Regions from separate parts of the Paenibacillus sp. cl130 genome, predicted to be linked through region 1. Evidence: riboswitches for the same ligand, from Rfam matches in the RefSeq annotation. Region 1 holds a riboswitch; the other holds the start of a gene.
The links. Region 1 has a riboswitch for FMN ahead of ribE (riboflavin synthase). Riboswitches for the same ligand answer to the same signal wherever they lie in the genome.
Positions count from the first base shown of each region.

Region 2: it holds a riboswitch for FMN, as region 1 does, so the genes downstream of both, BM358_RS04805 (DMT family transporter) here and ribE (riboflavin synthase) in region 1, are expected to answer to the same signal.

Region 1 is NZ_FOYG01000002.1:215,598-219,018, reverse strand. It holds gene BM358_RS07395 (thiamine pyrophosphate-dependent enzyme) at 1-247, shown strand, start outside; gene BM358_RS07390 (IDEAL domain-containing protein) at 467-934, shown strand; FMN riboswitch at 1,003-1,176, shown strand; gene ribE (riboflavin synthase) at 1,508-2,173, shown strand; gene ribB (3,4-dihydroxy-2-butanone-4-phosphate synthase) at 2,234-2,917, shown strand; gene ribE (6,7-dimethyl-8-ribityllumazine synthase) at 2,997-3,421, shown strand, end outside.
Region 2 is NZ_FOYG01000001.1:1,007,549-1,010,969, forward strand. It holds gene BM358_RS04790 (sensor histidine kinase) at 1-76, shown strand, start outside; gene BM358_RS04795 (ABC transporter ATP-binding protein) at 185-1,108, shown strand; gene BM358_RS04800 (hypothetical protein) at 1,101-1,796, shown strand; FMN riboswitch at 1,918-2,062, shown strand; gene BM358_RS04805 (DMT family transporter) at 2,235-3,182, shown strand.

The DNA.
Region 1 (3,421 bases):
CACCAGCATTGTGGGCGCCGCAGTCGAGTCCTGTTTCTTTCCTTTGTACGAAATAGAGCAAGGCAGTACGACGATTACGTATAATCCGGAAGACAAGGGAAAACGGATTCCAGCTGCAGAATGGTTGAAATTAATGGGTAAAACGAAGCATCTTCTCAAGGAAGAGGCTACGCTGGCTACCTTTGAGCAGGAGATTGAGCGTCGCTGGACTACCCTGAAAAAGAAACATGAAATTTCAGAGCTATAATTCTGTTTTTTGCATAATCATCGATTAGCATTGTTAGCCGCTGTTACTGTAGTGGTTCGATCAAGATTCTTTGCGCTTATTGCGCAAAGAATCTTTTTTGTCGTTTATGGGTTCAAGCATAAAAAAACAGGTAATGATTTCCGATATAGGAGTGGAGGCCTATAAGAGGCACGTTAAAAAGTTTTCTTCTGAATTTTAAGATGCAATGAGGTGCAGGTAATGATTAAGCTGAATACAGTTGAAATAATCGAAATTATAAAGAAGCAGATCCCTAAGGTTATGAACATCAAGCCAGTAGAACTAAAGTTTACGGACGATTTTGGACGGGCCTCGCTGGCAGCGACAGAACACAAATTCACACTGACGAACCAGCATTATTCTGCCAAGGTGATGGATTGCGTGTTAGAAACACAAGTACGCCCCATTTTAATGTGTGAAATTATTTATTTTCTGAAATGCGAGTTTATTGACGGACATGTTGATGTGCGACTGGATTATGAGGCATGTTCTGAGGAAGGGCGGGGACCTGTTGCTTCAGCCGTAATTACCTTTGATCATGCAACAGAGTTGGGAGTCGAGGAGCTGGCCGATCTGATTGACTTGGCGCTTCATATGAATGATAAAACCTGGTTTGAAGAACTCTCCAGCCAATATGTCAAAACCAAAGCAGGCGCTTCTATTAGATAACTTGCTTTTTTTAGAAGTCGGTGCTAATATACGTAACAAGTTTAATGTTAATTCAATTAAATAAGAGCAAGATCCTTCGGGGCGGGGCGAAATTCCCCACCGGCGGTGATGACATGTTTGTGGATCGTTTTTGTGAGAAACAGCATGGCTTAGTCCGTGACCCGGATGCTGAATGATCGGCAGAAGGTGGACCTGGTGCAAATCCGGGACCGACAGTATAGTCTGGATGGGAGAAGGATACGAAGCGCATGTGCATGACGTGACATGTGCCGATTTTTAGCATACCCAATTGTGCGTACGGCTTATTTCGTTGTAGGACAGCATCGGGCGATAGCTTGCTTAAGCTTTCTTTTTGATGGGTGTTCTGAGCGTATTTGGTTGTATCCTCAGTCATGCTTTCTATTGGCAAACCTATGATTTCATGTCGTCTTAAGATGCATATGAACTGCGCTTGTATACTACAAATGTGACTCTCATCACCCCCATGACGGATTGAATCCGAACTGGGGGTTTTTTGCGCTTATAGCTGATGAATTAGGGATAAACTGAAATGTAGTGGAAAGGAGTGAAGGCATGTTTACCGGATTAGTTGAGGAAGTGGGTCGCATTCAAACTATTTCCAAAAGCGGTGAAGCGATGGTGCTGGGGATTTCGGGTTCCGTAGTGTTGGGCGATTTGAAAATAGGAGACAGTGTCTCGGTGAATGGCGTTTGCCTGACCGCGATACGGATTGGTTCGAAAGACTTTAAGGTTGATGTGATGCCGGAAACCTTTCGCAGCACTAATCTGAAAGAGTTGAGATCCGACAGCCGAGTCAATCTGGAGCGAGCAATGGCGGCGAGTGGAAGGTTCGGAGGACACATCGTGCAAGGACATGTGGACGGGACGGGAACGATTCGCGGGGTGACATCAGACCAGAATGCAGTTGTGTTCGAAGTTGAGCCTAAAAATCAAACATTATTTAAATATATTCTACTCAAAGGGTCAATCACAATTGATGGTATCAGCCTCACAGTCGCACAGCGTACGGGAGATACCTTTGCCGTATCCATTATTCCCCACACTTTATCCGAAACGGCCTTACAAGCCAAACGTGAGGGGGATACCGTCAATATCGAATGTGATATTTTGGGCAAATATGTAGAACAGCTTTTAAATTACAGAGGTGCAGCGGAGGCGGAGAGAGTAGAAAAAGCTCCTCTCAGTTTGGACTATTTGGCGAAACACGGCTTTGCCTGATATTGAATGGTAAGCCTGTTTAGGAGCATTCGTGGCACAAGACATAAGGAGGAAAGTGTTATGGATAGAGGTAGCCAAACAAGTGCAATGGCAAACGTCATGGAGCATGGCGAGTTGGAGCATGACGAAGAGATTCGTTTGGATTCCATCGAAGAAGCGTTAGAGGATTTAAAAAACGGTAAAGTCGTTATTGTAGTGGATGATGAACAGCGCGAAAATGAAGGCGATTTTATCGCTTTGGCTGAAAAAGCGTCGCCTGAGGTCATTAATTTCATGATTACAGAAGGTCGCGGGTTGGTCTGTGTGCCAATCACACGACAAAGAGCCGAAGCTTTGGAATTGCATCCTATGGTAGAGCAAAATACAGATTTCCACGGTACTGCCTTTACGGTATCGGTAGATCATATGGAGACAACAACGGGTATTTCAGCGGCCGAGCGCTCCTTGACTGTACGCGCCTTGGCAGACGAAGCAGTCACAGGAAGTGATTTCCGCAAGCCTGGTCACATGTTCCCGCTGATTGCTCGCGATGGTGGTGTCTTGCAGCGTGCTGGTCACACTGAAGCGGCTGTTGATCTGGCCCGACTCAGTGGCTTCAAGCCTGCTGGGGTCATTTGCGAAATTATAAAGGAAGATGGCTCAATGGCCCGCCTGCCTGATCTGGCAGTGGTCGCCAAGCGACATCAATTGAAGCTGATCAGTATTCAGCATTTGGTGGACTACCGTCGTCGTTTGTCATTGTAAAAATACATCTCGGTTCCAAGTAAATCTGAAGTATTATCCGAAGTCCCTAAATAATTAAACTAAGAGAGGTTGATTAAACATGGCACGTTTTCTAGAAGGTAATCTCGTATCGAACGGTTTAAAATATGGTATTGTGGTGGGCAGATTTAATGAGTTTATTACGAGCAAGCTGTTAAGCGGCGCAATTGACGCCCTTCAACGACATGGTGCGCAGGAAGATGAAATTGATGTAGCCTGGGTTCCGGGTGCATTTGAAATTTCACTGATTGCACAAAAAATGGCTGCAAGCGGCAAATATGATGCCGTAATTACGCTGGGTACGGTCATCCGTGGTTCTACTTCACATTATGATATCGTCTGCAATGAAGTGGCCAAGGGTGTGGCAGCAAGTAGTCTGAAAACGGGAGTGCCTGTTATTTTTGGGGTAGTGACGACAGAAAACATTGAACAGGCTATTGAACGAGCAGGTACGAAGGCTGGTAATAAAGGTTGGGATTCTGCATT
Region 2 (3,421 bases), on a different contig from region 1:
CGGAGAAATTCAATTAACTAGTAGACCATATGAGCGGACGGTCTTCTCTTTTACATTGAAGAAAATCAACTATTAGTCGAACTAAACATGCTTAACTTAATAAATTTGTAAGAATCACGAAAGAAAAATGAACATTTCGCCCTTTATCCTTGAATTATCAGCAGTATACGAAGGGAGAACACCCATGACTTACGTAATACGTACACATCAGTTGACAAAGGCCCTGAAGGGCAACGAACTTGTAGCGGGAGTCAGTATGAATGTGCGCAAGGGAGAAACCTATGGCTTTCTCGGTCCTAACGGGGCAGGCAAGACGACGATGATGAAAATGATTACGAATTTACTCAAGCCGACATCGGGTGAAATTGAATTATTCGGTGAGAAATTAACGCCAAAATCGTATCATCTGCTCGGACGGATGGGTTCGATTATTGAATACCCGATTTTTTATGACAGGCTGACGGCACAGCAAAATCTCGAACTTCATTGTGAATACATGGGCTACTATAATAAGCAGGCTGTTCGGGATGCCCTGGAATTAGTGAATTTGCGAAATGCAGATGACAAGCCGGTAAAGGATTTTTCGCTAGGAATGAAACAACGTCTCGGGATTGCCCGCGCTATTGCGACTAAGCCAGAGCTACTCATTTTGGATGAACCCATTAATGGTCTGGACCCAGTGGGAATCAAGGAAATCCGCCAACTATTCCACATGTTATGCAAGGAATATGGGATGACCCTGCTCGTGTCCAGTCATATTTTAGCGGAAATAGAGCAGATTGCGGATACGGTAGGCGTGATTAATCACGGACGACTGATTGAGGAAGTATCGATGGAGCAGGTGCGGGAAACCAATACGGAATACATCGAATTTACGACCAACGATTGTAAGAAGGCGGCCTACGTCCTCTCCCATCATTTGAGCCTGAATAATATAAAGGTGATAAATGAACAGAGTATACGTATTTACGATACAAATGTACCGCAGAAACAAATTACGAAGACGCTCATCTTAAATGATATAGAGGTGGATTCCATTCATCAGAAAAGCAGCACGCTGGAAGACTACTTTTTTCGCCTGTTAAACGGAGGTGATCTCCATGCTTAAATTGATGCAGTTGGAGCTGAAAAAATTTCATCTGACGGGTTATATCCGTTCAGCACTGATCGCCAATGCATGCATTCTTGGGCTGCTCTGTGTTATTGCGCTGGAAAGTCAAAGTGAAGGAATACCTGAATTCACACAGTACACTCAACTATTGGATCTAATAGACAATTTTGTAAGAGCTACATTTATTGTGTTTGCTTCCGTTCTCCTATGCCGCTTTATCGTCGGGGAATTTAAGTCCAAATCGATTACGATCTTGTTCATGTATCCGATTCATCGTCAAAAGCTGATGATCGCCAAACTCTTGGTCGTATTACTGTTCACGTTCTTGTCCATTATTATTTCGGAAATAATCATTACGGCTGCTATTCATCTGCTCAACCAGTTTGTTTTGATTGTACCGGATAACCTTACTCTTTCCATACTGGGGCAACAATCAGCACGGACGTTAATCAATGCCGTTGCTGCCAGCTTTATGGGACTGGTTCCGCTGTATATGGGGATGCGAAGATACTCTGTACCCACCACCATTGTGACCTCAATCCTGATTGTAGCATTGCTTTTCTCCAATAATAACGGCGCTACCCTTAGCTCCATTGCCCCCGTGCAAATCGGCTTCTCTATACTGGGAATGCTTGTGGCTTATGCGGCGATTCGAGGTATTGAGTATAAGGATATTACCTCGTAATATGTAATTTCGTAGAGCGCTTTCAAAAAACAGATGAAAATCATTGTTCGATATACACACATTTTTCACTGGACTTCATTCTAAAACAGGTATATCCTATAGGAGAAATTAAAAACGGAATAAGGATCTTCGGGGTAGGGTGAGATTCCCAACCGGCGGTATGGCTCATGGAGCTAAGCCCGCGACTCTGTATCTGGCAACAGGATACGGACTGATTTGGTGAGATGCCAAAGCCGACGGTAAAGTCCGGATGGAAGAAGATCGAAATATCAACATGCCGCGAAGTGGATGAATACTGCGTTATTGGTTTTGCAGTAACTTCATTTAACTTGCGTAAAGCGGCAAGTTTATTTGATCAACCCCCGTCTTGCATGGCCTTTCGCCATGGACGGGGGTTTTTGTGCCACCGGTCCTGTATTCGCAAGGAGCTAATTGAGTATGAGTCAATCTTCTACTGTACTAACATCCAAAGGTTTTGATCGTAGCTCCCACATGAAAAGTGGTTTTTGGCTGGTCGCAATTGGAGCAGCCTTGTGGGGCGCAGACCCGCTGTTTCGTATTATTTTGTTAAAGTCATTTACCTCAACACAAATTGTACTAATGGAGCATGTGCTGCTTTTCCTCGCTCTGACACCGATGTTGTGGAAGCATCGTGAGGAGCTCAAAGCGGTACGGCTTCGTCAAGTTTTCGCTATTTTGTTCGTCTCGTGGGGTGGCTCGGCTCTGGCCAGCGTAATTTTCACCATGGCACTCAGCAATGGTGATTTGAATGCTGTACTCTTACTCCAGAAGCTTCAACCCTTGGTCGCTATTATTCTAGCTCGTATTATTTTGAAGGAAATGTTGCCGCGTCATTTTGGATTATTAATTGTCGTCGCTCTGTTCGGGACGTATCTTCTGACCTTCGGTTGGTCGCTCCCCTTCGGACATGTTCGTGATTTTGTCCAGGTCGGTAGTCTACTTGCACTCGGTGCAGCAGTTCTGTGGGGCGGTTCGACAGTCATGGGAAGTTACTTGCTTCGTTCAATGAAATATGAAACGGTAACCTCCCTCCGCTTCATGGTCGCGCTCCCTCTGCTGATTGTCCTCACCTCTGTAGAGCATGCGCCATGGAATATGCCTGCCGGTACATGGGCGGGCGCAGCTGTGATTATCAATCTGCTATTGCAGGCATTGCTTCCGGGTCTTCTTAGCTTATTGTTGTATTACAAAGGCTTAAGTACGACCAAAGCGTCTTATGCTACGATGGCAGAATTAAGCTTTCCCATGGTTGGTGTCGTGATTAACTGGATCGCATTTCAGCAAATTGTCACTGTAGCGCAATTGACTGGTTTTATGCTCATCTGGATTACGCTCTTTATGATTTCACGTCAGCAAAAAAATTAACAGTTCAATGTCCCTTTCATGACTCACCCAAGCCAAATCGTGAAGATGCTTTTGCATCTCTGATTTGGCTTTTTATGTATTCGTATTCATATAAATCATAGTTCTTTAGACCTATTTTCCGAAAAAAGTGTCTAAAACAAGCAATTATTCCTCGTTTCTCAAAGATTACATCTATAAAATTCGTCGGTTTCTGTCGAATAAAACAATGTAGTGATCATCAGACACAGAGGAGCAATAAC